Regions from separate parts of the Weizmannia sp. FSL K6-3076 genome, predicted to be linked through region 2. Evidence: riboswitches for the same ligand, from Rfam matches in the RefSeq annotation. Region 2 holds a riboswitch; the other holds the start of a gene.
What was found. A riboswitch is a leader RNA that binds a small molecule or an ion and turns the genes downstream of it on or off. The one in region 2 is predicted to bind cobalamin.

Region 1: linked by a shared signal. The riboswitch ahead of NSS95_RS01005 (ribonucleoside-diphosphate reductase subunit alpha) and the one ahead of NSS95_RS14400 (prenyltransferase/squalene oxidase repeat-containing protein) in region 2 are both predicted to bind cobalamin.

What each region holds. Positions count from the first base shown of each region.
Region 1 covers NZ_JBBOWU010000001.1:193,014-208,281, forward strand. The annotation lists gene NSS95_RS00970 (flavodoxin) at 1-32, shown strand, start outside; gene uvrC (excinuclease ABC subunit UvrC) at 29-1,114, shown strand; gene NSS95_RS00980 (ATP-binding protein) at 1,128-1,286, opposite strand; gene NSS95_RS00985 (Crp/Fnr family transcriptional regulator) at 1,358-2,110, shown strand; gene NSS95_RS00990 (heavy metal translocating P-type ATPase) at 2,318-4,261, shown strand; gene NSS95_RS00995 (heavy-metal-associated domain-containing protein) at 4,283-4,504, shown strand; cobalamin riboswitch at 5,653-5,848, shown strand; gene NSS95_RS01000 (hypothetical protein) at 5,806-6,024, shown strand; gene NSS95_RS01005 (ribonucleoside-diphosphate reductase subunit alpha) at 5,975-8,209, shown strand; gene NSS95_RS01010 (flavodoxin) at 8,194-8,676, shown strand; gene NSS95_RS01015 (ribonucleotide-diphosphate reductase subunit beta) at 8,621-9,664, shown strand; gene NSS95_RS01020 (glycerol-3-phosphate acyltransferase) at 9,987-10,601, opposite strand; gene NSS95_RS01025 (glycosyltransferase) at 10,598-11,683, opposite strand; gene NSS95_RS01030 (Rpn family recombination-promoting nuclease/putative transposase) at 11,952-12,881, shown strand; gene NSS95_RS01035 (hypothetical protein) at 12,883-13,119, shown strand; gene NSS95_RS01040 (hypothetical protein) at 13,116-13,379, shown strand; gene NSS95_RS01045 (PaaI family thioesterase) at 13,512-14,009, shown strand; gene NSS95_RS01050 (DMT family transporter) at 14,141-15,082, shown strand; gene NSS95_RS01055 (DMT family transporter) at 15,096-15,268, opposite strand, start outside.
Region 2 covers NZ_JBBOWU010000001.1:3,030,306-3,045,573, reverse strand. The annotation lists gene NSS95_RS14405 (DUF4430 domain-containing protein) at 1-170, opposite strand, end outside; gene NSS95_RS14400 (prenyltransferase/squalene oxidase repeat-containing protein) at 177-1,685, opposite strand; adenosylcobalamin (AdoCbl) riboswitch at 1,738-1,885, opposite strand; gene NSS95_RS14395 (transposase family protein) at 2,137-3,447, shown strand; gene htpG (molecular chaperone HtpG) at 3,768-5,645, shown strand; gene NSS95_RS14385 (M20 family metallopeptidase) at 5,950-7,131, shown strand; gene NSS95_RS14380 (transporter substrate-binding domain-containing protein) at 7,249-8,016, shown strand; gene NSS95_RS14375 (amino acid ABC transporter permease) at 8,082-8,741, shown strand; gene NSS95_RS14370 (amino acid ABC transporter ATP-binding protein) at 8,734-9,456, shown strand; gene NSS95_RS14365 (OsmC family protein) at 10,125-10,574, opposite strand; gene NSS95_RS14360 (MFS transporter) at 10,590-11,795, opposite strand; gene pxpB (5-oxoprolinase subunit PxpB) at 12,553-13,260, shown strand; gene NSS95_RS14350 (5-oxoprolinase subunit C family protein) at 13,257-14,255, shown strand; gene NSS95_RS14345 (LamB/YcsF family protein) at 14,242-15,009, shown strand.

The sequences.
Region 1 (15,268 bases), 2.8 Mb from region 2:
GCTGCCGCGAGCTGGGGCTTGTGCAGCAATGAACACCGTCATCCTGCACAAGCTTTCCCTTTTGCCAGAAGAGCCGGGATGCTATTTGATGAAAAGCCGGGAAGGGGAAATCATTTATGTTGGAAAGGCAAAAAAGCTGAAAAACCGGGTACGCTCTTACTTTACCGGTTCCCATGATGAAAAAACAACCCAGCTTGTCGGAGAGATTTTTGATCTGGAATGGATCGTCACAGCGACCAACACGGAGGCTTTGGTGCTGGAAATGAATCTGATTAAGCAGTACCGGCCGAAATACAATATTATGCTAAAAGATGATAAAAGCTACCCCTTTATCAAAATTACGGATGAACGGCACCCTCAGCTCATTTTAACGCGCGAAGCAGGCCGTGATAAAGGGAAATATTTCGGCCCGTTTCCGAATGCCCGGGCGGCAGCGGAGACAAAAAAAGTACTGGACAGGCTTTATCCGCTCAGGCGTTGTCCGGAATCAAGCACCCGCCCCTGCCTGTATTACCAGCTTGGACTGTGCATTGGCACCTGTGCAAGGGAAGTGGGTGAAGAAGAATACAAGGAACAAATCCGCAAAATTGTCCATTTTTTCCACGGCGGTTACCGAGCAGTTTTAAAAGACATGAAAAAAGAAATGCTGCAGGCAGCAAAAAAGCTTGATTTTGAAAAAGCGGAACAACTGAAGGAACAAATCATGCAAATTGAAGTGACCATGGAAGATCAAAATATCGTGCTGAACGACCCTGTAAGCCGGGATATATTCGGCTTTGCTGTTCAAGACGGGTTCATGTGTGTCCACGTTTTTTATATGCGGGACGGCAGGATTATAGAGCGGGAGGTTATTTTCAGACCAATTGGAAGTAAGGAACCGAAAAGGGCATTTCTTGACTTTTTACAGCATTTTTATGGCGAGAGTGGCAATACGTTGCCAAAGGAAATGCTCATTCCGGCAGCAGTTGGGAAGGAAGCGGCCGAAATATGCGTTTCCGCCCGTATCGTACAGCCGAAACGCGGGCAGAAAAAAGAAATGGTGCAGCTGGCAACTAAAAATGCGCGTATTGCGCTGGAAGAAAAGGTTTCGTTAATGGAGCTTGAAACGGTGTAGACTGCCGCATATTTCACGGCAATATCGGCAAAAGAATGCGTACTGCAGTGCCTTTGCCAGGTTCGCTTTTTACATTGATAGAGCCCCCGTGAAGTTCCACGAGCTGTTTCGTAATCGCCATACCGAGGCCGGGATCACTTGTCTGTAAAGCGTTTTCCGGGTAAAATGGCATGAGAAGCTAAGCCATCATCATATGACATAAGAGCTTGGGCAAAACTAAATTTTTTTTAGGGGGCTCATCACATGGAGTGCCATCATCATATCCATGGTTCCCATCCCGGGCATGGTTGTAAAAGCCATGCGGGATGCATACGGCTCGTGCCTATTTTCAACCATCTGGAAGAAGAACAGATGGCGAAAATCGGGGCGTCTGTTGAAACGCTGGCATTACAAAAGGGGGAAATACTTTTCCGGGCAGGGGAAAGAGATGATACGCTGTATATTATCCATACCGGAAAAGTGAGAATTTACCGGTTGGCAGATTCGGGAAAGGAGCAGCTTGTCCGCATATTAAATCCGGGTGATTTTACCGGCGAGCTGGCTGTTTTTCAACCGGGGGAAATTCATGAGAATTACGCAGAGGCCCTGCAGGATTCGACTATCTGCAGGATGAAACAGAAGGACCTTCAAGCCTATTTGCTGGCATATCCCCAAATCGCTTTAAAAATCTTAACGGAAATCACAAAGCGTTTGGAAGAATCGGAAAAACAAACGGCCCGGGTAGCGGTCGAAAATGTGGAATCCAGAATCATCTCCTTTTTAGCCAGTTGTGTGGAACAAAGCGGCACGAATGATACAGTGATTGCCTTGCCAATGTCTAAAAAAGATTTGGCTTCTTATCTTGGAACAACCCCCGAAACCATCAGCCGAAAGTTTACAAATCTGGAAAAACAGGGATTAATAGAGCAGTTGCCAAATAAGAAAATCAAAATTCCTGACTTGGACGAGCTGTTATTGTATGCAGATGAGGCAACGTCAGCCGGCGGCCACCACTGAAAAAGTGCTGAAAAAAATAAACAAGCGGCGGGAAACCACTAATAATGGTGACCCGCCGCTTTTTGTGTGTGCAAAATTTTGCCTGCGCATTTTTTCAATGGACCCGTCCTGCGGTGTATTTTTAAATTAAAAAATCTTGACAAGGGTCAATGATGAAAGCAAGGGGCTCTTTTAAAATAATCGTATAACAGGTGAGGGGGAGTTCCAATGTTAGAACAAATCCATCAACATAAGCATCATCTGGCATGGATCGCCGGCATTTTAATCGTTCTTGGTTTATGGATGAAATGGATGGGCTTTTACGCCTGGAGGGACGGTTTTTTGATGGCGGCAACCGTTGCTGCTGTCCTTCCCATCGCCATCAAAGCCTGGCAAGCGGCGAGGATGAAAACGTTCAGTATTGAGTTGCTCGTTACGGTGGCGGTTGCAGGTGCCTTGCTAATCCACGAATATATGGAATCCGCAGCTGTCACTTTTCTGTTTTTGTTTGGCGATTATTTAGAAGCCAGGACATTAAAGAAAACCCGTTCGTCTTTAAAGCAATTGGCAGATATGGCCCCGCAGGAAGCGATCTTGCTTCAAGAAGACGGAACCCGAAAAAAAACGGCCGCAGATCGCGTCCGGGCAGGGAACAAGCTGGTTGTCCTCCCGGGCGGCAAAATTCCGGTTGACGGGATCATTACAAACGGCCGGGCATTCGTGGATGAATCAGCGGTTACCGGGGAACCGGCACCCGTCATGAAAAAAGAAAACGATCCTGTTTTTAGCGGCTCGATTTTAGATACCGGCTATATCGAAATGATCGCTGAAAAGATCGGGAATGACACAACCTTTGCAAAGATGATTGAACTGGTGGAAGAAGCACAGGATGCAAAATCGAAAACCGAACGTTTCCTCGACCGGTTTGCAAACTATTACACACCGGCGATTGTCATCCTTGCACTCGCCGTGTTTGTTTTTACCCGTGATTTTCACAAAGCGATTACCTTCCTGGTCATTGCCTGCCCAGGTGCGCTCGTGATTGGCGCTCCCGTGTCAAACGTAGCGGGAATTGGAAACGGCGCGAAACACGGTGCGCTGATCAAAGGCGGGGATGTGATGGAAAAACTGTCAAAAGTGGATACGCTCGTATTTGATAAAACCGGCACGCTGACAAAAGGGAAGTCGGAAGTCACGGATTTGCACCTGCTTGGCACAAGGCGCGAAGAGGAAGTGCTCGGGCTTGTGGCCAAGGCGGAAACCGTTTCTGAACACCCGCTCGGCCAAACGATTGTGAAAGAAGCAGAAGCAAGGGGCATCCCGTTTAACCGGTATCACTTGCAGGAAGGTGAAGCGATAAAAGGGAAAGGCATGACGGCAACCATTGATGGCATAGCCATTACTGTGGGGAACCGCAAATTGATGGAAGCACAAGGCATCACCATTTCTCCATCAGCGGGCAGTTACGCAACCGATCGTGAAAAAATGGGGAATACTGCTATTTTTATTGCGGTCAATGGAAAGTTGGAAGCCATTCTGTCCATCGCCGACCAAATCCGTGAAGATGCCCGGGCTGCCTTGGAGGACATGCGCGCTGCCGGGATCAAAAGGATCGTCATGTTAACAGGCGATAACCGCCATACCGCCCGAGCCGTCGCCAACCAATTGGGTATTGATGCCTTTCATGCAGAGCTGCTTCCGGATGAAAAAGTGGACTATGTGAAGAAACTGAAAGAGGAAGGAGCTGTTGTGGCGATGGCAGGAGACGGCATGAATGATGCCCCTGCGATTGCAACGGCAGATATCGGGCTTGCCATGGGGAAAGGCGGAACGGATATCTCTATCGAAACGGCTGATATCGTTTTGATGGCAGACAAGCTTTCCCAATATGCCCATGCCTTTGCCCTGTCGAAAAAAACGATGCGGAATATGAAACAGAATATAGCAATTGCACTTTCGGTCGTCGTATTTTTGCTTGTTGGTGTTCTTCGGGGACAAGTAGACCTTGCAGCCGGGATGTTTGTCCATGAAGGAAGCGTTTTAGCTGTTATTCTAAATGCAATGCGGTTGATCGGATTTGCACCAAAGGGCGGACGGCAGAAGTTCAAGATCAGCAAAATCGGCCAACTTGATGGAGATCAATTACGGAAACCAGTGCGGCATGTAAAATAAAAACAAAAGGAGGGAAACGGAATGAAAAAAGCCGTGATGCAATTAGAAACGTTAACCTGTCCGTCTTGTATGAAAAAAATAGAAGGCGCGCTGGACAAAGTGGAAGGTGTGGAAAATGTGAAAGTACTTTTCAACGCCAGCAAAGCAAAAGTGGATTTTGACGAGGCAAAGGTTTCGGCAGATGAATTGAAAGAAATCGTTGAAAAAACAGGCTATCAAGTTCAAGCAGTGAAGACGAATTAAAAAAGGATAAGGTTGAGGCCAGTTGTTGGTCCCAACCTTTTCTTTTTTTGCAACCTGAAAGACGTATACGAATCAGCCCAGAAAGGTCGCGGTTGTTGGATCAACTTTTTCATTTTTGCAACTGCTGCTTGAAAGGGGCGGGAATAACGGGCTAATCGGGATTGCCTCTATAACGTAGACAGGTTCTATGTGAAGGAAGGCCTCCGTTTTTTTCAAGCTTCCTTAACAGGAAGATCTTCGTTATTTCGTGCTTCCTTAACGTAGCTGGGCTCTATGTGAAGGAAGGCCGTCGTTTTTGCATGCTTTCTTAACGTAGCCGGGTTCTATGTGAAGGAAGGCCGTCGTTTTTGCATGCTTTCTTAACGTAGCCGGTTCTACGTGAAGGAAGGCCGTCAATTTTGCAAGCTTCCTTAACATAGCCGGGTTCTATGTGAAGGAAGGCCGTCAATTTTGCAAGCTTTCTTAACGTAGCCGGGCTCTATGTGAAGGAAGGCCGTCATTTTTTCAAGCTTTCTTAACGTAGCCGCACTCTATGTAAAGGAAGGCCGTCAATTTTCCGTGTTTCCTTAACGTAGCCGCCCTCTATGTAAAGGAAGACCTCCGTTTTTTCAAGCTTCCTTAACATAGCCGCGCCCTATGTGAAGGAAGATCTTCATTTTTCCGTTCTTCCTTAACGTAGATGGGCTCTATGTTAAGAAAGCCCTTCATTTTTCCACGCTTTCTTAACATAGCCGGGCTCTATGTGAAGAAAGACCTTCGTTTTTCCATGCTCCCTTAACGTAGCCGGGTTCTATGTGAAGGCAGCAGCCCACATTTTCACCAGTGCTTTACGAAGAGCGCCCCTATGAGAAGGAAACGCTTAAAATTTTTGCCATTGTGCTTCTGGTTTTTTGCAATGTCATGTGTGGGGGAGAAATTTAATGGGTAAAGTCAAACCGATGTATTGTACCTGCTCCCTCAATCGTCTAAAATGGATAACGGACTGTGAAAATCCATTCCTTAAGGAAAAAGGCGAAGAAGGCTGCTCCGTATTCGGCATCTTTTTACGGACAAACTTGAAACATATTCAACGTAACTGAGGATTGATATCTTTTGTCGAATATGGTAGGATAACAACATATAGAAATTCTAAAACAAAAAAATACTAAATATAGTATGCGAGTATTGGTGGCTTTGAGATGCCTGAAAAGGGAATCCGGTGGGAAACCGGAGCTGCCCCCGCAACTGTCAGTGTGGACGAAAGAGCAAACCACTGTACCGGCTGCTTTTTTTGGCGGCGGTATGGGAAGGGCTTCATTAGAATGAAACACAAGCCAGGAGACCTGCCAATACTTGAAGTTTCTATTCTTCGGGGTGCGGGAACGGGAAACGGTAAAACAGATGATCACGGATGCTGTTTTTCTGCCGTTTTTGCCGTTCATCCCCCTGAAATGAACGGTTTTTTTGCGTTCAAAAAAGGGAGGAGAAAACGTGATATCTATTCAACTGGAATCAAAAGAAATGATTTTGCAGCTCATTGATCAAATGTCTGCAGGCCTGGAGATTGAAACCGGCGCTTATAAGGAAAAGATTTTAAAGTTATGGGACCAGGATGCCTCTTTGGTGGAAAAAACAGATCTACTTATTAAACATGCCCTTGAAAATATCGATGAAGCAGGTGCGGCCTGGACATTCTTTGCAGCGAGAATTTACTTACATAAGCTTTATGCCGAAGCCGCCAAAAACCGGCATTATGATCCAACCCTCAAGTACGGGTCTTTCTATGATTTGATCAGGCAGCTGGTAGAAAAAGGCATTTATTCTCCAAAACTGCTTGACAAATATACAAAGCAGGAAATAGAAACGCTCGGCCGCCTAATCGACCCGGAGAAGGATTTGCTTTTTACGTATCCCGGCCTCTATACGCTCGTAACCCGTTATCTGGCAAGTGATTTTGAAAAGCATGTCTATGAACTGCCGCAAGAGCGCTGGATGGTGATTGCGATGTACCTGATGCAGGATGAACAGCAGGAAACCCGGATGGAACATGTGAAGGAAGCGTACTGGGCACTCAGCAATCTGTACATGACGGTCGCAACCCCGACGCTCGCGAATGCGGGCAAAACGCATGGCCAGCTCTCGAGTTGTTTCATTGATACAGTGGCGGACAGCCTGCAATCAATCTATGACAGTAACACCGACATCGCCCAGCTTTCGAAAAACGGCGGCGGGATCGGTGTGTATATGGGAAAAATCCGTGGACGGGGAAGCGCGATTAAAGGTTTCCCGGGCATGTCGAGTGGTGTGGTGCCGTGGATCAAACAACTGAACAACACGGCAGTGAGCGTTGACCAGCTCGGGACAAGAAAAGGCGCCATTACCGTCTACCTCGATGTGTGGCACCGCGACATTGAAGATTTTCTCGATTTGAAGTTAAATAACGGCGATGACCGGCTCCGTGCCCGCGATATTTATACAGGCGTGTGCATCCCAGATTATTTTATGGAACAGGTGGAAAAGCGCGGGGACTGGTATGTTTTTGATCCGCATGAAGTAAAAGAAGTCATGGGGTTTGCTCTTGAAGATTTTTACGATGAAGAGAAGGGAAAAGGGAGCTGGCGTGAAAAATATGAGGCGTGCATCCATGCCGATCTCCGTTCGAAAAGGAAAGTTCCGGCGATCGAGATTATGAAGCGCATCATGAGATCGCAACTTGAAACAGGAGCGCCGTTTATGTTTTACCGCGATGAAGTGAACCGGCAAAACCCGAACAGCCACAAAGGGATCATTTACTGCTCCAATTTATGCACGGAAATTGCCCAGAACCAGTCCCCGACTGAGCTGATTGAAGAATGGATCAAAGAAGAAAATGTGATCGTAAAGAAATACCGTTCCGGGGATTATGTCGTCTGTAACTTGAGTTCCATCAATCTTGGGAAAGCTGTCCCGGACGGGGTGCTCGAACGGCTTATCCGCATCCAGGTCCGCATGCTCGATCATGTGATTGATGTCAATACGTTGCCCATTAAACAAGTGCAAATCACGAACAAAAAGTACCGTGCGGTCGGGCTTGGCACATTTGGCTGGCATCATTTGCTGGCACTTGAGGGAATTGAATGGGAAACGGAAGCAGCCGTCGAATATGCGGATAAACTGTACGAAAACATTGCCTACTATGCGATTAAAAGCAGCATGGAATTAGCCAGGGAAAAAGGCAGCTATCCGGCATTTCCAGGCAGCAAGTGGAGCACCGGCGCTTATTTTACCGGTAAAGGCTACACAAGTGAACGCTGGTTGGCGCTTGCTGAAGAAGTGAAAAAATACGGCTTGCGGAACGGATATTTAATGGCGGTTGCACCGAATGCGACCACTTCGATTATTGCCGGCTCGACAGCAAGCATTGACCCGGTTTTCCAGCCTTATTATATGGAAGAAAAAAAGGATTACAGATTTCCGGTTACAGCGCCTGATTTAGACCACCGGACGTACAACATTTACCGCCGTTCGGCTTATAAACTTGACCAAAGATGGTCCGTCCGGCAGAATGCGGCAAGGCAAAAACATATTGACCAGAGCATCTCTTTCAATTTTTATGTGCCGTACAATATCCGCGCGCAAGTGTTGCTTGATCTCCATCTGCAAGCTTGGAAGTCCGGCTTGAAAACGACCTATTATGTGCGCTCGACCTCCAATGAAGTGGAAGAATGCGAGTGGTGCCAAAGTTGAAAGTGCTGATTGCGTACTTATCCTATAGTGGCAATACAAAAGAAACGGCGGAACTGCTGGCATCCTGGTGCAGGGCGCGCGGGATGGCGGTGGACATGCACGAAATCGGCATTTCCCCGCCGTTTTCGCCGCGCGACTATGATTTGATCCTGGTCGGAACTTTCACATGGGAACGGGGCGCCACGCCTGAAGAAGTGAAGGATTTTGTTCTGGAAATTGGCTGGAAACCTCCCAATGTCGCTGTGTTTGGAACGGGGGAAACGCAATTTGGCGGTGATGATTTATTCTGCCTGGCCGCCCGCAAACTTGCAAAATTTTATAATAGCCCATGGGAACCGTTAAAAATTGAACAGTCTCCGAGGGGAAGCCAGGAAAAAGAAGTGGAAAAATGGATAGAAGGAGTGCTGGAAGATGTCAAACGCTTTGCTGGAAAAAGCGAAAACGTTGGATCCGGTTCACCCGAATAAAGCGACTGCCTTATTCGGAGGAAAGTCAAGCGGAATTTTAAACTGGAATGATCTTGCTTATCCGCACTGGTATAAGACGTATAAACGATTGTTGGGGAATTACTGGCAGTCGGATGAAGTGAATATGTCAACAGATGTGAAACAATTCCCGCTGTTATCGGAAAAAGAGCAGGAAACGTTTTTGAAAATCATCAGCCTGCTGGCAACGCTCGATTCTTCACAAACGAGGACGATTTTGCTTGCTTCACTGTATGCGACCGATCCGTCCATCCAATCGATTTTGGCGGTGATTGCCCAGCAGGAAGCTGTCCACAATGAGAGTTATTCTTATATTTTATCGTCCGTCGTGTCCCTTGATAAACAAAATGAAGCGTTTGAAATCGGGCGGAAAGATCCGGTGCTGCTAAAGCGAAACAAAAAACTGATGGAGCAATACAATGCGTTTGCCCAGCAGCCGGATGTGGAAGATATTGTGAAAACGCTCGTGTATTCGACACTGCTGGAAGGGTTGTTCTTTTATTCCGGTTTTGCTTTCTTTTATAATCTGGCGCGGCAGAACAAAATGGTCGGCACATCGACGATGATCAGTTATATTAACCGCGATGAGCTGGAACACGGGCGCTTTATTTCGGAACTGATCCGCGCGGTGCTTTCCGAACATCCGGAATTGAACACGCCGGCCTTTTCCGATTGGGTATATGCCCGGTTCCGCGAGTCCGTTGACTTGGAAACCGAGTGGTCGGAATACGTGCTCCAGGACGTGGAAGGGATCGATCTTGAGGAAATGGCAGGTTTTATTAAATACCGTGCCAATAAAATGCTGCGCATGATCGGATTAAGCGAGCTGTACCCGGAACATGTTGAAAATCCGATGAAATGGATTCGCGCCTATGCTGATAATTTCGATGCAACCAAAACGGATTTCTTTGAACAAAAGTCCCGTTCTTATACAAAAGTGAGCGATTTGAACGGATTTGATGAGCTGTAATCTGTCTAGAACACAGTTTGCAGCACGGTGAAAAAATATTTTCGGAAAGAAAACGGCAAAAAAAGATCTGATGGATGGCACTAGCAAAAAAGCGGGAGTGATTCCCGCTTTTTGCATGCCAACTAGGGCTTGCTGAATAAGCAAAATTTCTAGATTTGGCAAGGATGCTGACGGATTTGGCAAAAATTTAAATGCAAGGGGTTTACAACCAATTTAGGGAAAAACTTGCATTCAAAAGCCAATACAAACGAGATATTTTTAGACAGCGTTTACGGACAAATAGGGTGCAAACTCAGAATTGGATTCGTTCAGCAAGCCCCAATTACGTGGTGAAATGCTTTTCCTTTTTCAAACGCATGAGCGCTTTTTTATTTTTCCACAGCAGGATGATGAAGTTGCCCAGCCAGATCCATAAGAGAAAACGAGGATATTTTTGAAAAATGAGAAAGAGGGATAGCAGCAGGAATCCGGTTGTCGTTTGCAGGCTGTCTTCACTGCTGGTTGTTTTTTTGCCTTTTTTCACCACCTTTGCTAGGACATAAAAGCATGCAAGAATAACGGCATAAGTGAGGGATATGCGAAATTTGGTCAATGCGCTCCATACGCCGAAGCTTACGGCAAGGCCTTTTCCACCGTTTCCCTTTAAAAAAGGGGAAAAGGCATGCCCGGCAATCGGTGCCAGGGCAATGGGAATCAACGCCTTGTGCGATGGGACCGCCCCCGATTTTATGATCAGCCAAACTGGAAGAAAACCTTTGCCGAAGTCACCCGCAATGCCAAGCAGCCCAAATTTGTAACCGGCTTTTTTCCAAAGGTTTGCTGCACCAGGGTTTCCGTCCCCGGTTTTGCGAATATTGACGTTTAATAACAAGCCGATCCAGTAAGAAAACATCAGCGAACCGGAAAGAAAACAAAGTGCTGATAATAAAAAAGTCATTTGTTTTGCCCCCTTCCCACATCAATGTATCTGCCTTTCCAAAGCACTTTTTTACGAAAATGGGACTGATAAAGGGAATACAGGATGACAACCAGGAAAAAAATCATCGATAAAAAGTGAAATAAAGGATGCAGGATGCCAAAGTTTCCCGTATGCCGGTTAAAATAATAGATTTGGGCGGCATACAGCAAATACCCCGCAACAAAGTAAGGGATGCCGGAGAAGCAGCCGAGCTCGGATATGAGCAGACCGAGAATCCAGAAAACTACAGCCGCAATTGTAAAAGGATGAATGGCTGATGTGCTTAACACCGCCCCTTTTGCAAATCCTTGCAGCTCATGGCTGAAACCGCCGGGATACATGTGGAAGAAGACGAGCCCGCTTCCGGTAAAATTGGTGACCGGAATGCCAGCCTGTTGAAAACGGGCGCCTAAGTTCAGGTCGTCCAGCATTTCAGCGCGGATATTCCCGTGCCCGCCAATTTTGTCATAATCTTCTCTTGATACACAAATACAGGCACCATAAAGCCCTTTTTGTCGGTTTAGGCGCTCAAACGGCGAGGTGAATGAGAAAATCCCGAGCAGGTTCAGAACCATTGCCAGTTTCTCATAAAATTTTTCAGTAAGATGGTATGGAACGACAGAGATGGCGCCTCCCTGCTGTTTTTGTGCTGTAACAAGAGAGCTGATGGCGTGTTCAGCAAGGCGGATGTCGGCATCGAGAAAGATAAGCAGATCCCCGGTGGATTTCACGTAACCGTTCCAGACGGCCCACGTTTTTCCGGTCCATCCATCCGGAAGATCAGGCGCAGAAACGACGGTGACACCGAATTTTTCTGCTGTTTCTTTTGTTTTGTCTTCGGAATGGTCGTCCACCACAATGATTTCACCGGGTTTGGTTGTTTGCTTGTTTAAAGAATCCAACAGGGCAGGCAGGGTGTTTTCTTCATTTCTTGCCGGAATAATAACGGATATCTTTTCCCGCCCGGCTGTGCCGTGTGCTTGCGGTAAAGGGCGCTTACGGAAAAGGACGAATCCCGTCAGCAGGCCGCATAAAATAAACCAGAATAAAATGGCAGACATGTTCACCACTTCCTGTTCTGCTGTATAGAGTGAACGTAGGGTAAATTTGTATGGCAAAGCAGTTAAGATGAATTTTGTATCTCTATTTTACATCAGGGCTTCCCGGAAGGAAAAAGTTAGCATGCAGATAGAATGATGGTTTTGCGTCTGCCCCTCCTGTTCTGAGGGCATGGCAGATGAAATTTGAAAAAATAGTGTGCCCACCACTTGAAAAACGAACGTTTGTCCTTTATAATAAAACTGAAAAATAAGAAAAGGAGTGCTGCCTTTGGAACTTGTAATGGAAAAACATGCCGGTTATCACGTGCATGATCGTTTTTTTAAGGAGCTGATCCAAAACTTTTTTCAGGAGTTTATGGAGGCGTTTTTCCCGGATCTTTCAGCGGATCTCGACTACCGCCGGGTGCGGTTTTTGTCGCAGGAACAGTTTACGGACTTTCCGGGCGGTGAGCAAAAACGGGTTGACATCCTTGCCGAAACGAAGGTAAAAGGCAAAGATACCGTGATTCTCATCCATGTAGAGCCGCAGTCGTATTACGAGAAACCTTTTCCTGAACGCATGTTTCGTTACTACATGATGATCAGTCTCCGGCACCGGAAACCGGTATTGCCGATTGCCGTTTTTAGTTACGAGGAGAAAACAGAAACCCCTGATACGTACACCTTTGCGTTCCACAACATTGAAATTCTTCGTTTTCACTATTTATCCATTCATCTGATGAAACAAAATTGGAGAAATTATATCCGGAGCAACAACCCTGTTGCCGCGGCATTATTAAGCAAAATGGGGTATACAGAAAAAGAACGGGTGCAGGTCAAACTGGAGTTTCTGCGGATGCTGGCCCGGATGGAACTTGACCCTGCAAAAATGAGGCTGTTACACGGTTTCTTTGATTATTATTTAAAATTGAACGAAAAAGAGGAGGCGGAAGTAATGGAAAACATTAAAATGCTGGATCCAGACGAAGCAGAGCAAGTATTGAAGCTGCCGAATTCCTATTTTGACCGCGGGTATAAGAAGGGGAAAGAGGAAGGCAGAGAAGAAGGAAGGGAAGAAGAAAGAAAAGAATTGCTACAAACGATTCCAATTGCCATCAAAATGTTGCAGGAGGGTATGAAGCTTCAATTAATTGTGGAAAAAACTGGCCTGAGCCAGAGAGAAGTGGAAAAAATAAAACAACAATTGGAGCATTCATAAGATGGAAGTCAGGCTGCCTGGTGTGGATGGAAAAGAAGTTGTCCTGGACTTGCCAAATTCTTACTTTGACCGCGGGTATAAGAAGGGGAAAGAGGAAGGCAGAGAAAAAGAAAGAGAACGATTGATTATCAATTTTCTAAAAAATCAAGTGGATGTGAAGGTCATTGCCCAGGGATCCGGCTTGAGTGAAGACGAGATCATGAAGATCAAAAGGCAGATAGAAGGGGAAAAGCCTTGAACCCGAGTTATGACGAGGCAGAGCAAGTATTGAAGCTGCCGAATTCCTATTTTGACCGCGGGTATAAGAAGGGGAAAGAGGAAGGAATTGAAATAGGAGTAGAGAAGGGAAGAGAAGAAGAGAGAAAAGAAATGTTACAAACGATTCCAATTGCCATCAAAATGTTGCAAGAGGGTATGGAGCTTCAATTAATTGTGGAAAAAACTGGCCTGAGCCAGAGAGAAGTGGAAAAAATAAAACAGCAACTGGAAAATTTATAAGTAAAAAAAGATTTTCACCGGACATCTGTTTGCCGGTGCTTTTTATATGGCCAAACTTTCTAAAAATACAGCTGTTAAAATTTCGTGCAAAATGTATTATAATTTTAAATAGAATAAAAAAGGGGTGAGGAAATGGAGGAAAGTGTTACAAAGGCAGTTCAGGATTACTATCCCGATTCATTTGCAACTTGTTACGGCTGCGGGCGGCTGAATGAAAAAGGCCATCATTTTCGCACGGGCTGGCTGGGGGACAAAACCATCACGATTTATACGCCGCTTCCTGAATATATGGGGGGGATCCCGGGGTTTGCCTACGGAGGGATCGTAGCATCGCTGATTGACTGCCATAGCGCCGGTTCCGCATCGCTGTATGTGCTCCGGAAAAACGGCAACGAACTTGGCGACGGGACAGAGCCGCCGCGGTTTGTAACCGGCACATTAAAAGTGGAATATAAACACCCTACCCCGCTTGGTGTGCCGCTTAAGGCAATAGGAACCGTTACCGAGATCCATCCCAAAAAGTACCGGATCAACACAGAAGTATTTGCGGAAGATAAAGTGGTCGTAACAGGGGAAGTTATCATGGTGATGATGCCGGAAAAATTCAGGGAGAAAGTAAAACAGCAGTAAAGCCTAGCGCGGCATCGGTCCTTGAAAGATGCGCCGGGTAAAAACAATCAAGCAGCATGGAAAGCATCTTCCGGGCAACCGGCACGGATGCGGACCGCCATTTCCACAAGACAGCCAAACAGAATAGAAAGATGGGGAATAGATTGGAAAAAGTTGTCCAGCAGCTTGCAACAGAAGCGCATACACTACGAGCGAAAGGAATCGCGCTTGTTTTATCAGGCGCGGTACTATGGGGTGTATCCGGTACGATTGCGCAATATTTGTTCCAGCATTTGCAAATGGATATGCAATGGCTCACGGTCATGCGGCTGCTTGTATCCGGCCTGCTTTTGCTCGGATTTTGTTACGGAAGAGAAAGAAATCGTGTCACAGGGGTATGGAAAGACCCGGCTTCACGGAGAGATCTGATTTTTTTTGCGGTTTTCGGCATGCTCGGCGTCCAGTACACCTATTTTGCCGCTATCCGGTACGGCAATGCAGCAACAGCAACCATTTTGCAAAGCCTCGAGTGTGTCATTGTGCCGTGTTTTCTGGCCGCCCGATTCAGGAGAATGCCTGGCCGGCGTACGTTATTTGCCGTCTTTCTTGCAGTTGCCGGAACATTTTTGCTTGTCACACACGGCAGTTTTACGACGCTATCCATTTCGGGAAAAGCGCTTTTCTGGGGTATTTTAACGGCTTTTACCGCTGCTTTTTACACACTCCAGCCGATAAAGCTCCTTCACCAATGGGGTGCGGACGTAACCGTCGGCTGGGGGATGCTAATTGGGGGCGCGGTCTTAAGTTTCATTCATCCGCCGTGGCATGCAGCTGGGAACTTTTCTCCGGCCGCGGTGCCGGGGATTACTTTTGTCATTTTATTTGGAACGCTGGTTGCCTTTCTTTGCTATTTGGAAGGGCTGAAATATTTAAGTGCATCAGAAACAACCGTACTTGCCACAGCAGAGCCGCTTTCCGCCGCATTTTTAACTGTGGTGTGGCTCCATGTTCCGCTCGGTTTTTTTGACTGGGCCGGTGCGCTGATGATTATCAGCACCATTTTCATTTTGGCGTTAAAAGGAAAACATGCATAACACCGCGTGGCGGTCATGATACCAGCTTCAGCCCGACCGCTGCGCCTAAAATCATCGTGATAAAAACAATTCTCCGCCAGTCTCTTGATTCTCCAAAAAATAACATGCCGACAATTGCGCCCCCTGCTGCACCGATTCCTGTCCAGACGGCGTAGGCCGTGCCCATCGGCAATGTCCGCATCGCAA
Region 2 (15,268 bases):
TCTTTTGCTGCCGTACTCTTTTCCTTTGCTGCAGTGTTTGCAACTTGTGTTGTTTCTGAATAGGTTTTAACGGTTTTCGATTCAAAATGGAAACCGTCGATCAAAAACCAGGCGCCGAATGCAATCAATAAAACGGCAATACTATCAATGATCATGCTTTTATATTTCATTCCTGCTCATACCCCCAGAAATTTTTTACGGATGATTAGCAGGATGACGCCTGCACCCGCAGATAGGGAACCGACCCAGCCGTGCACAGGAGAAATACCCGTTGTTTTGGTAATAACGACTTTTTTCGGCTCTTGCTGCACATCTTCTGCAGGGGCTGCCTGGGCAGTTGCAGCTGCAGGTTTGTCCTCTTTTTTTGCATTTGAAACTTTTTCTGCTTTTGCCGGCGTTTGATTTTTGGCTGCGGCCGGCTTTTCCACCGTGTTGGTTTTTGTGATGGTGTTGTTATTGGTAATCGTATGATCTTTCGTAATCGTATTCGTTTTGGTGACGACTTCTTTCGTATGCTTTTCAACCACTTTTGCAGCGGCAGCAGCCGGGCTTTGGCTGGTGGTTTTGCCAGCCCCATTATTATTTGGAGAATTGTCGCTACCTTTACTCCCGGTATTGCTACTGCCCGAATCCTTGTCCCCGGCACCCGAATCAGTTGCGCCCGTATTGCCGGAATTGGAGCTGCTTACATTCCGGAAGTTATACAGGGTATCTCCTTTGAGAAAAAGGTCATAGGCGACAAGGGCCTCAAAAACTTCCTCTGTTGCAAAATCATTTATTACTTTATCACTAGGCAACCATTTAAACCCATTGTCGATTTTAAAGTTGTTTAATAGAAAAGAAACAGGGTTGACATGGTTTTTAGTAAATTTGTTTGATGTCGGATCGATACCGATGGATGATAAACCGATAATGGCTTGGGCAGTGGATGAAGAATTGACTCCATCAAGACTTGTAGAAATGCCCGAATTATAATCATAGCCCCCGTTTGATTTTTGGGCTTTCATGAGAAACTTTTTTCCATCACGAATGGCTTTTTTTACAGAAGGGTCATGGTAATATTTTTGATACATGCCCAAGGCGGTGAGTACCATGCCGGTTGAGTCTACATCCGGAGGGGTCTGCCCGGAAGTGTCCCAGCTCCAACCTCCTCCAACCGTTGCTGCGCCATCATTTATTTTCACTTCGAGATTGACTAACTTAGCCGCGATTTTTGCGGGTGCATTTTCTGCGTTACTTGGAATTGTGTAGTCATCTGTACTTAAAGCGATTAAATCAAAAGCATAAACCGTTGCTGTTGGTTTATCTGCCGGCGAAGTGTACACTTCTTTCACCAGGTTCCTGCCATTAAATTGAGCCGGGTCACCGCCCATTGCTTTAATGGCAATAATCGCTTTATCTAAATCTCCGCGGCTTACATTCGATGATTGGAGTTTATGAGAAATCGTTTTTGTGTAATCTGTTATTTCCTCTTTCTGTAGCAGACCTTTCTTTGCCAAAGCCGCCACGACCAAATCGGAATCCAGTTCAGATTTCTTAAAGAAATCCGGACTTTTTTGGAAATAACCGGCTGTATCCTGAATGCTTTCTGTTACCGAACCAGCTGCAAAACTGTGGATTGGAACTGCAAATGCCAAAACAAAAACAATTCCCAGAAAGAGTCTTCTTGCACTTTTTCCCACCATTACCGCTCTCCTTTCATAAAAAACCCCTTGTATAAAAGAGGTATACAAGGGCAAAAATTTTTCGCCTATACCTCGTAGGCTTCAAATAAACCGACAGCTTGGGAGAAAGATCTGACTTAGGAAAATTTTTTTCATCACAGTGGCGGGACCGTACAGGAATTTCACCTGTTTCCATCGCCCAAGCCCGTATTTAGATGTCAGTAATTAATTATAGAACAACCCCTGGCAGTTGGAAAGGACAATTTCTGCCCAGCTCTGAGGAGTAAAAATTTTTCGTGATAATTTAACTATTCCCCCCCCAAAAATGCGGCTAAATATGTAATAATTTAAATAATTAGAGCTTGCTGGACGAATATTTTGGTATGGCTTAGTGACAAGTCGAATACAAGCTAAAATTTGATTCGTTCAGCAAGCCCTAATTAAACTTGGCTGTTTTGAGGGGGTTTTTATTTTGGTTACTAGAAAAGAAAAAAGAAATCGTGAAAAAGAAGCAAATTATTTTTTCGAGTTCCTTAAAATTCAGAAGCATTTTTTCAAAGACCTGATGAATAACCTAAAAAAGGTAGCAGACCACCGACATCAAAGCTATATCACTTATGGTCCAGAGGTCCTTTTATTTACGATGATGTTGAAAAATATGACCGGCCTAAAATCCATGAGAAACATGAGTGAGCGTTTTAATAAAGAAGAATGTATTAAAAATGTAGGGAAGGTGTTAGGCTTAGATTCTCTTGAAGAACTTCCACATTATGATACAATTAACGACTTTTTATCTGGCTTAGATGTAAATGAATTAGAAAAAATTAGAACGTATATGATTAAAGAATTATTGAAAAAAAGGTCTCTCGAGTCTTATCGAATTGAAGGAAAGTACTGGGGTGTCATCATTGATGGAACTGGATTACACACCTTTCATGAGAAACATTGTAAACACTGCCTGAGACGGGCATATACAAATAAAGAAACAGGAGAAACGAACGTACTTTATATGCACCATGTACTTGAAGCCAAGCTTGTCGTGGGGGATATGGTCTTCAGTATTGCCTCCGAATTTATCGAAAATGAATCAGAAAATGTTTCTAAGCAAGATTGTGAATTAAAAGCCTTCGACAGGCTGGCAAAGAAAATAAAAAAAATATTTAAAAGACTACCGATTTGTATCTTGGGAGATAGTCTCTATGCATGTGAAACGGTATTTAATCTGTGCAGGGCGCACAAATGGAAATATATATGCAGATTTAAGGAAGGGAGAATTAAAAGTATCTCGACGGAGTTTAGGGCAATAAAAGAGCTGGAACAAAGTAAGGATCAGAATTCATTAGTTTGGGTGAATGATATTGCCTACAAAGACAGAACGGTCAATCTGATGGAGGCCACAATGAAAACAGAGGATGGGAAATCGAAAGAGTATGTATTTATAACGGATATTAAAATCACGAAAAAGAACGTGGAACGACTCATCGCTGCAGGAAGAAGCCGCTGGAAGATTGAAAATCAAGGATTTAACGAACAAAAAAATAATCGTTACAATATAGAACATGCCAATAGCCAAAACTACACAGCCATGAAAAATCATTATTTATTAGTTCAAATAACAGATATTATTAGACAGCTGTTTGAAAAAGGTTCGTCAATCTTAAAAGCACTCAAAAAAACGGCAAAAGAAAAATCCTCAAATCTGTTGGAATCGTTTCGGACACGCATTTTAACAGACGAGGATTTCACCCATTTAAGTAAGCCAATACAAGTAAGGTTTACTTAATGGTTATATTATAGCAAAGGATGTGATGTAAAAAAAGGTTTTTTTGAAGTTATCCACAATTTTAAAAAAGAAATTTGCAAATTCGGCTCTTTTTGACTTTGAAAGCAGAAAAAATAGATGGAAAAATTTTCTAAATGTGGATAAGTCATTTTATCATAAAACATCTAAAAATTGATGAATTTACTCTTCAGAACTGATTTCTGCCACTGTTTCATTGACAAACAAGCGGTGCTGTGCTAAAAAATAAGATGTTAGCACTCTGGTGTTAGGAGTGCTAAAGGGACATTGCCATCATCTATACATATAAAGGAGAGATCGAAGTGGCGGTAAAGGAATTTAAAGCAGAATCCAAACGGCTTCTCGACATGATGATCCACTCGATTTACACGCAAAAAGAAATTTTCTTGCGTGAGCTGATATCCAACGCCAGCGACGCGATTGATAAAATTTATTACAAAGCTTTGACAGATGAAAATTTAACATTTGATAAAGACAGCTACTACATTAAAATTACCCCGGATAAAGAAAACCGGACGCTGACTGTTTCTGATACCGGGATCGGCATGACGGAGACGGAACTGGAAGAAAACCTCGGCACGATCGCGCAAAGCGGTTCGCTCGCTTTTAAACATGACAATGAAATGAAAGACGGGTATGATCTTATCGGCCAGTTCGGCGTCGGCTTCTACTCGGCGTTCATGGTGGCAGATGAAATTACCGTCATTTCCAAGGCTGCGGGGAGCGATCAGGCTTATAAATGGCAGTCGAAAGGTGCGGAAGGCTATACGATTGAGCCGTGCGAAAAAAACGGCAACGGTACGGATATTATATTGAAGCTGAAAGAAAACACAGAGGATGAAGACTACGATCAGTATTTGGAAGAGTACCGGCTGCGGGCCATTGTGAAAAAATATTCCGATTTTATCCGCTACCCGATTAAAATGGATGTAACGGAAAGGCGCCTGAAAGAGGGCAGCGATGATGAATACGAAGAGGTCAAAGAAGAACAAACGCTCAACAGCATGGTCCCGATCTGGCGCAAAAACAAGAGTGAGCTGACAGATGAAGATTATGAGCAATTTTATATGGAAAAGCATTACGGCTTTGACAAACCGGTCAAGCATATTCACATCAAAGTTGACGGCACCGTGCGTTACAATGCAATTCTTTACATTCCGGAAAAAATTCCGTTCGATTATTATACGCCGGAATATGAAAAAGGGCTGGAACTGTATGCGAATGGCGTTCTGATTATGGAAAAATGCCCGGATCTTTTACCGGATTATTTCAGTTTTGTCAAAGGGATGGTCGACTCCGAAGACCTGTCTCTGAACATTTCGCGGGAAATGCTCCAGCACGACCGTCAGCTAAAACTGATTGCGAAAAATATCAAAAACAAAATCAAGCGTGAACTAGCTAACCTTTTAAAAGAAAACCGTGAGCAGTACGAAGCATTTTTCAAATCATTCGGGCGTCAGTTGAAATTCGGGGTATACAATGAATTTGGCGCGCACAAAGAAGATTTGCAGGATCTCCTGATGTTTTATTCTTCAAAAGAGAAAAAGCTTGTTACGCTTGATGAATACGTAAGCCGCATGCCGGAAGACCAAAAATACATTTATTACGCAACCGGTGAGTCGATTGACCGGATTGAAAAATTGCCGCAGACGGAACTTGTGCTTGATAAAGGATACGAAATCCTTTATTTTACGGAAGACATCGATGAATTTGCGATCAAGATGCTCATGAATTATAAGGAAAAAGAATTCAGGTCCGTATCAAGCGGCGACCTCGGTTTTGAAACGGAAGACAAAAAAGAAACCGATGCCGAGGAAAAAGAAAACAAAGAGCTCTTTGCATTTATGAAAGAGACACTGGACGGAAAAGTGAAAAATGTCCGTGCCTCGCACCGCTTAAAATCGCATCCGGTCTGCTTCACCACGGACGGCGAAGTGTCAATTGAAATGGAAAAGGTGCTGAGCGCCATGCCGAACGGGCAAAATGTGAAAGCCGATAAAGTGCTCGAAATTAACATCCATCATGATGTATTTAACGCATTAAAAGAGGCGTTCGCCCATGACAAGGACAAATGCAAGCTTTATACAAACCTGTTGTATAACCAGGCGCGGCTGATTGAAGGGCTCGAGATTGAAGACCCGGTTGCATTTTCAAATGATATTTGCAAAATGATGGCATAAGGAAGCCCGCATATTGCAAAAAAGCCACGGGACATCCAGCAAATCTACGGCCCCCGCGACGGCCGGCATGGTTGCTGTGCCCGTGCCGGTGAGCACCGGGACATTTGCAAACCGTATGGCTGGAACATTTCATGAATAGCAGTAGTTTATATGACGAAGAAGGCTCCATCTGAAAGCAAGATGGGGTCTTTTTGTATTTTTTATAAAAAAGGGTTGCCCGAATGGGAAAGGTGATGTATATTTATAACATATTATTTATAAATATTAACTTTGGCGCACACGAACAATACAAGGGGGCCATCCAATGAAGGAACAGCTTAGACACCATTTGAGTCAAATCGAGTCCAAGCTCTGGGAAATGAGCGACTACTTATATCATCATCCCGAACTTGGCGACCAGGAATACCAGTCTATGAAATTACTCACGGACTTCCTTGCGTCACACGGCTTTTCAGTGGAAAAAGGAATTGTCGGCAGGCCGACCGCTTTTAAAGCAGTTTATGACAGCGGAAAAACAGGGCCGGCAGTTGCCTTTTTATGCGAATATGATGCGCTTCCGGGTGTCGGCCACGGCTGCGGCCACAATATGATCGGAACGATGAGCGCGGGTGCGGGTGTGCTTTTAAGCAAAATGGTTGACGAAACCGGCGGCCGCGTGGTGGTGCTCGGGACACCTGCAGAAGAAACGAACGGTGCGAAAGTTGCGATGGCGGAACAGGGTATTTTCGATGGGATCGATGCCGCGATGATTGTCCACCCGGCCGATGAGTCGTATGAAAGCGGTGAGTCGCTTGCCATGGATGCGATCCAGTTTGACTTTCGTGGGAAATCAGCCCATGCGGCATCGAACCCGGAAGACGGCATTAACGCACTCGACGCAGTGATCCAGCTGTTTAACGGCGTGAATGCACTCCGCCAGCATGTCACCTCCGATGTCCGTATCCACGGCATTATCAAAGAAGGTGGCATTGCCGCAAACATTGTCCCTGATAAGGCGGTGGCCCAGTTTTATGTCCGCGCCAAGGCCCGTGCGGTTTTAAACGAAGTGGTTGAAAAGGTGAAAAGAATCGCACAGGGAGCTGCAATGATGACCGGTGCCACCGTGCAAATCTCCAATTACGAACTAAGCTATGACAATATGATCACAAACGAGACATTGTCGAAAAGGTTCACGGAAAACCTTTTACAAACAAAAGTGAAAAAAGTCAATCCGCCAAAAACCTCATACGGATCCATTGATATGGGCAATGTCAGCCATGTCGTGCCGGCGATCCACCCGTATATCGGCCTAGATGCCCCGGGGCTTGTCGCGCATACAAAAGCATTTGCCGATATGACGGTTACGGACAATGCACATCAGATCTTATCGAGCGGCGCGCTGGCTTTGGCTATGACCGGGTTTGACCTTCTCACAAACCAGGAACTTTTGGAAAAAGTAAAAAGCGAGTTTGCGGAAAACGTTAAAAAAATACCGGTAAACAGCTAAAAAATGACATTTATTTTTTAAAATAGGGATCTTTTCAAACATTGCACAACGTGTTAAAATACATTTTGTTGAATAAAGATACTTACCAAGACTGATATATTCATAGGGGGAAACATTGTGAAAAAGATCGTGTTAGGCATCGCAATTGTATTTTCAATGGTGATTGCGGCAGCTTGCGGCCAAACAAACAGCAGCAAAAGTAATACGAAAAAAGAAAAAACGCTCGTCATGGGCACTTCAGCCGACTTTGCCCCGTTTGAAACAAGAGACACAGCAGGAAATGTGGTCGGATTTGACGCGGATCTCGCCAAGTATATTGCAAAAGAACTGGGATACAAACTTGAAATTAAAGATATGAAATTTGACGGACTGATCGGGGCGCTGCAATCGCACCGTGTTGACATGGTCCTTTCCGGGATGTCCGCAACGAAAGAACGTGCCAAAAACGTTGACTTCTCCACCCCGTACCATCATTCAGGGGAAATGTTTGTTACGCTAAAAGGTTCCCCCGTCAAGACACTGGATGACTTGAAAGGCAAAACCGTCGGCGTCCAGCTCGGCACCATTCAGGAAGAGGGCGCGGACAAGCTGAAAGGAAAGTACAATTTTACGGTCAAAAAGCTGGACAACTCCACAAACTTAATTGAAGAATTGCTTTCAAAACGGATTCAAGTAGCCTATCTTGATAAATCAGTCGCAGAAGGCTATATCAAGAAGCAAAACCTGGTTGGCTTTGACGACCCGACCTCGAGCTCACCAGGTATGGCTGTTGCTTTGCCAAAAGGCAGCAAATTGACGGCGAAAGTCAACAAAGTGCTGGCAAAAGCGGAAAAGAACGGGAAACTGGACGAGCTGAGAAAGAAATGGAAACTTGACAAACAGTAATGCATGCAGGCGCCTTGCTGAGCAGGGCGCTGTTTTTTCAAAACAAACAAAGTGAGGTGTAAGGCATGAATTTGGATTTCAGCCAAATTGTGCCTTATATTCCTTTTATTTTAAAAGGAATATGGGTAACTTTAAAATTTGTATTTTTTGCGATCCTTTTCGGGTTTGTGCTCGGCACGATTTTTGCCCTTTTTAAAATTTCTCATATTAAAACATTGAAATGGATAGGCGATATTTATACATCAATTTTCCGGGGCACGCCGCTCATTGTGCAGCTGATGCTCATTTATTTTGCCATTCCACAGCTGACCGGTTACGATATCCAGCCGTTTCCGTCCGCTATTCTCGCATTCGGCTTAAACTCTGCGGCATATGTATCGGAGATCATTCGGGCCGGGATCCAGGCGGTGGACAAAGGCCAGACCGAAGCTGCTCAGGCGCTCGGCGTACCGTATTATTTAATGATGAAAGACTTGATTTTACCGCAGGCGATGAAAAATATTTTGCCGGCGTTGATGAATGAATTTGTTTCTCTGACAAAAGAGTCCGCCCTTGTATCGACCATCGGTTATCTCGATTTGATGCGCCGTGCCCAGGTTGTCGGCGCGCAAACGTATCACAATTTTGAACCGCTGCTGTTTGTCGCTGCGATTTACTGGGTGCTTGTCTTTATCCTCACCATGCTTGGCAAACAAGTAGAAAGGAAGATGAAATACAGTGATTAAAGTCGAACATCTCCATAAGCAGTTCGGGCATAATGAAGTTTTAAAAGACATTTCAACAGAGGTCGGAAAAGGGGAAGTCGTCGTTGTCATCGGCCCGTCCGGATCCGGAAAATCGACCTTTTTACGCTGCCTGAATTTCCTGGAGGAGCCGACAAAAGGGCGGATTTGGATTGACGGGGAAGAAATCACCGATAAGAAAACGAATGTGATGAAAGTCCGTTCAGAAATCGGCATGGTGTTCCAGCACTTTCATCTTTTTCCGCATAAAAGGGTCCTGGACAATTTGACTTACGCGCCGATGAAAGTAAAAAAGATGAACCGCCAAACCGCCGAAGAAAAAGCCCGGGAATTGTTGAGAAAAGTCGGCCTGACCGAAAAAGAAGAGGCATATCCGGACAGCCTTTCCGGCGGGCAGAAGCAGCGTGTCGCGATTGCGCGCGCGCTGGCAATGGAACCGAAACTGATGCTGTTTGACGAACCGACATCCGCGCTTGATCCGGAGATGGTCAAAGAAGTGCTGAACGTCATGAAAGATCTTGCCCAAACCGGCATGACAATGGTTATCGTCACACACGAAATGGGCTTTGCCCGCGAAGTGGCTGACCGCGTCCTGTTTCTTGACGGCGGCAAAATTTTGGAAGACAGCACACCGGATGAATTCTTTTCGCGCCCGAAAACAACCCGGGCACAGGATTTTTTGGACAAAGTGTTGTAAAAAAGCAGCTGCACAAGGCAGCTGCTTTTTTACATGGGAATGCCGGCCTGTTAATGAAATCCTTTTGGAAGCCCAAAGAGACATTTTCACCGTTCCCGCTTCCGTCCTCCCGCTACCCCAGACGAAACAGCCGGCCTTTACGTTAAGAAACCGGTGGGAAACTGGGGGCCTATCTCCGCATAGAGCGCGTCTATGTGAAGGAAGCGAGAAAAATTGCAGGTCTTTCTTAACGTAGAGTGCGTCTACGTTAAGGAAGCGAGAAAAACTGTGGTTCTATCTTAACCTAGAAGGCGTCTACGTTAAGGAAGCGAGAAAAATCGCAGCTATATCTTAACATAGAAGCCGTCTATGTAAAGGAAGCAAAGCAAATCGGGGTTCTTTCTTAACATAGAGTGCGTCTATGTAAAGGAAGCGAAGGAAATTGCGGCTCTATCTTAACCTAGAAGGCGTCTACGTTAAGGAAGCGAGAAAAATCACAGCTCTTTCTTAACATAGAAGGCGTCCCTGTTAAGAAAGCAAGAAAAATTGCCGGGTATCTTCACATAGAGCACGTCTACGTGAAGATACCCGGCAAAAAACAATGTCTTTCTTCACACGAAGGGTTCTGTAATACATTTTAAAAAGGCAAATCGGAAGCGGGAATAAAGCAAAGCCTCCCGCCGCTCCAGTTAGCCGGCTGTTTTTACCGTAACTTCAAGCTCCATTTCCACATTTCCCTGAATGGCCCGGCTGATCATGCATGATTTTTCGGCTTTTTCTGCGAGCTTCCGCGCGAGCCGGACATCGCTTTCGGATGCGTCCGGTTTCAGCACAATTTCTGGTCGGTGGATGATCTTTTTATACGTAAATACGCCGTCGGTCACATCGACGATCCCTTCTGATGCCATTGTCAAACTGTCTTTCTCCAGGCTGCTGCGTTCCATCATCGCCGCCAGCGTAATGATATAACATGTTGCGGCAGCCCCGAGCAACATTTCGTCCGGATTTGTGCCGGCACCCGGGCCACCCATCTCCGGAGGAATGGAAATTTTCGTTACCAGGTTTCCGCATGCAATGTTCCCTGTATCATTGCGAAGCCCCGGCCAGTCTGCTTTTAAATGAAAATGATGTTCTGTCATGTGTGACCCCTCCTGTTAAAATTTGCTTTCTGCTGCTGTTTTGTTTTTGCCGGCTGCTGCTCTTCTCCCATGGACGGCATAATAAACGGCAATACACAGGACAACCCAGCCCGAAACCGCAAGATACAGCATCCGGAAATCCATCAAACCGGCAACTGTTCCTAAAAGATAAGGGCCGGATCCGCTTGCCAGGTCAAGAAAAATGAAAAATGTCGAAGTTGCCAGTGCTTTCCGGTTTGGTGGTGAAAGCTGAATGGCAATTGCCTGGAAGCTGGACTGTACGGTGCCGTAACCAATCCCGATCAAAGCTCCGGCTGTAAGCAGCATCCATCCGCTATGCGCCTGGCTGAGCAGGACGAAACCGGCAATTAACAAAATTAACAGCGGGTAAACGACCACATTTGCCCCGCGTTCATCAAACCATCTGCCTGTAAAAGGTCTTGTGATGACAAGCGCTGCCGCATATACAAGGAAAAAATAAGTGGCGGCGCCGGTTAGCCCAATGTCCTTTGCATACAAAGATAAGAAAGATAGCACACTGGAATAGGCAAGCGTAACGGCAAAAACCGCACCTGAAATCGGCAAGGCAGCCGGTTCGAAGTAATCTATTACTTTAAAACGAGCCATTTCCGTAACTTTTGCATGGCCAGCAGCCGGTTTTGGAACGGATAACAAAATGCCAGAAATCAGATCGATGAACGCAATGATGCTTGACACGAGCACGATCATATGAAAATCGGCAAATCGGGTAATCAGAATCCCTAAAAACGGCCCGATAGCCATCGCCAAATTCATGCTTGTCGCATAATAGCCGGTGCCTTCCCCGCGCCGTTCATTCGGGATGATATCCGCGACAATGGCGCCGGCGGCTGTCGTAATCACGCCGTGCATCGCTCCCTGGATAAAACGCAAGACCATCAAATATAGGAGACTATCAGCTTTAAAATGAAGCAACATCACAGCCAGAAAAACAACCAATCCGCCGACCAGCATCTGCTTACGGCCGATTTTGTCGAGATATTTCCCGGCAAATAACCGTGCAATGAGTGAAGCGAGCACGAATATTCCTGCCGCAAGCCCTGCCATTCCCTGACTTGCATGGTAGGCGGTTATGACGTACATGGCAATACTGGTCATTAACAAATAAAATACAACGTGCGTAAAAAAATTTGTGGAAGAAATCATAATAAAGTCTTTCGTCCACAATTTCGGTTTATCCAAAGGAAGTACCCCCTCGTTTCTAACGTAAAAAGCAGGTAACTTCATTATAGAACGTTTTAGCAAAAATATTCAATGTGTTTCTATACCAGAAATAAAGGGGGCCGTTCACGTCCCACCGCATCTTACACCTGACATGATGCACGCTATAGGGTGCCCCGCGCACCACCATGCTGCAAAGAATGCAGCACGCATAAAAGTCTGAAAATCTACCGGCGCAATTTTTCAGCCCAGACGCCTATGCAGCAGAGAACGCAGGATAGCAGTCCTCGTGCATTTTTAACGCAGCGCCATCCGAACAACAGTGCATGTTCAGAACAAGGCATGCAGCCCGCTGCTTCAACATGGCGGGAAACGAAACATACACAATTGTTGCCTTATCTTTTTATTCCGGTGTATATTTAAAAATATAAAAGTTTACAAAGTGAATTGTTAAAAATAGAAAGATTTTCCCAAATTATCTTAAAATAGCATTCTCGTAGGACAAAACCCGATCAGCACGTCTATTCAATCTGCAAACTTCCCGTATTGGATTCAAGATGCATTTTTAACAAACGATATTGAAAACGGATACAGTCGTGTGATTCAAGCAATGGGATCAAAAAACGTTAAAGCTGCCAACTGCTATTATTTCTTTGCGGCAAATCAAAACGAAACGGTGTGCATTGCCGGACAGGTTTTTTTCAGTGACAAAATAGAAAACATTTGTTATTATATGATAATAATCTTTTTAAATGAATACAAGGATGGAGGCGTCTATATGGATTTTCAATTGTTTCCGGAAGGCGACGGCGCAATCCTGATTGAAGCAGGGAAAGAAATCAGCCTTGCAAACCACAGGAAAATCCGGGCGATCGTTTCATTAATCGAAAAAGCGGCGCCTGCGTGGATGATTGAATATATTCCCGCCTACACAACAGTCACCGTTCTGTATGACCCTTTCAAAGTTTATGCAAAATTTGGCGAATATCCCTACAGATATGTATCCCGCTATTTCACCCGGCTTCTTGAAAAAGCGCAGCCTACATTTATCCCGGAACCGCGCACAGTCGATATCCCGGTATGCTACGGCGGCAAATTCGGGCCGGATCTCGAAAATGTTGCCCGCATCAACGGCCTTACGCCTGAAGAAGTGATCCGCATCCATGCTTCCGGCGACTACACCGTATACATGATCGGATTTGCACCAGGTTTTCCTTATATCGGCGGCATGCCTGAAAAAATCGCAGCGCCAAGGAAAAAAACGCCGAGGCTCAAAATACCGGAAAGATCGGTCGGAATCGCCGGGAAACAAACCGGGATTTATCCGATCGAAACACCCGGCGGCTGGCAAATCATCGGCCGGACCCCTGTCAAACTGTTCCGGCCGGACCGGGATGGGCCAAGCCTCCTGCAAGCGGGCGACAAAATCCGCTTCCGGCCGGTGAGCCTTGAAGAATACCAGGAACTGGAGAAGATGCCGTCATGATTAAAATCATCAAACCGGGCATGCTGACAACGGTGCAGGATCTCGGGCGGCCCTACCAAAAATACGGGGTTGTCCAAAGCGGGGCAATGGATGCTTTTGCCCACAGAGCCGCAAACTTGCTTGTCGGCAATCCGGAAAATGAAGCAACACTGGAAATTACGCTCACAGGGCCGGTGCTGGAGTTTCAGAACGATACACTGATTGCCATTTGCGGCAGCGGGTTCCATGCTGTTTTGGACGGGAAACCGGTCGGGCTATGGCGCCCCGTGAAAGTGAAAAGCGGCAGTGAACTCAGACTGAGGCAGGGCGGGACCGGCTGCCGCGTCTATTTGGCAGTGGCCGGCGGGATATCTGTTCCGGAAGTGCTGAAAAGCAAGTCAACTTATTTGCGCGCAAGGATAGGCGGTTTCAACGGCAGGGCGCTCCAGGCGGGCGATGTGCTCGAAACCGGGACTCCCGGGGAAGTCTGCAGGCAACTGGCTGCATCTCTTGAATACCCGCCGGCATGGTCTGTATCGAAAAACATGCTGCCGGATTACAGTCCGTTTCCAACGATCCGGGTCATTCCGGGCCGCCATCACGATTTATTTGCCGCAGAAAGTATTGAAACATTTTTCCATGAACCATACCGCCTTTCGCAAAATTCCGACCGGATGGGGTACCGCCTCGAAGGTCCGAAACTGGCGGTAAAAGCGGCGCAGGAGATGTTATCTGAAAGTGTCAGCTTTGGAACCATCCAGGTGCCGTCCGGCGGGGAGCCGATTGTCCTGTTGGCAGACCGGCAAACGACAGGGGGATATCCGAAAATCGCCCAGGTTGCTTCTGTGGATTTGCCGCTATTAGCCCAGCTGAAGCCGGGGGATGAGCTCCGGTTTAAAAAAATAACGTTGCAGGAAGCACAGTTGCTTTATATAGAAAGAGAAAAACAAATTCGCATGTTGAAGGGAACGATTGCCTACCAGGCGAAAAGGAGGGGCACACATGCCGAGCATTGATCTGAACTGTGATATGGGCGAAAGTTTTGGTGCCTATACCATTGGGAAAGATGAAGAAATACTGGATTTGATCACTTCCGCAAATATTGCGTGCGGTTTTCACGCCGGTGATCCTACTGTGATGCGGAAAACGGTCCGGATGGCGGCTGAAAAAGGGGTTGGGATCGGCGCGCACCCCGGGCTTCCGGATCTGATGGGGTTCGGGCGCCGGAATATACAGATTTCCCCGCAAGAGGCTTATGACATGACCGTCTACCAGATCGGTGCCCTTGCTGCGTTTGCAAAAGCAGAAGGAAGCACCGTCCGGCATGTAAAACCGCACGGCGCACTTTACAATATGGCAGCCAAAGATACGGGACTCGCCGAAGCCATTGCGAAGGCGGTCTATGATGTCAGCCCCGACCTCATTTTATTCGGGCTTGCCGGCTCGGAACTTGTAAAAGCCGGGGAAAAAGCCGGCTTAAAGACGGCGAGCGAAGTTTTTGCCGACCGGACTTATCAACAAGACGGCGCTTTGACACCGCGGCGTGAACCGAATGCCTTGATTGAAGACCGTGAAACGGCGGCAAAACAGGTGATCCGGATGATCAAAGAAGGCGCGGTCACCTCTGTGCAAGGTGAAGATGTGAGTGTCCGTGCTGATACAATCTGTATCCACGGCGACGGCAGACAGGCGCTTCATTTCGCGGCATTTATCCGGCAGTCGCTTGAACAGGAAGGCATCAAGATCGAAAAAATCAGCCATTTGAGCTGATATAAACAGGGTGGCGCCAACTGGAATTCCGGCCGCCACCCCGCTGTAACGGGAGAAGCAGCACAACAGTTTATGCTGTAAAATCGCAGTCTCCCCGTGACCTAGGCTTAATCTCATAACGACTGGCCTATACCTATATATTTGTGAGTCTGCAGGGAGTGAAAATTCGCAACCTCCCCACCTAAAATTCTGTTAAATTGGCAATGGATGGATGAACTAAGCGTTGAAAATGCACAACTTTCCCTCGTAAAACCAGGGC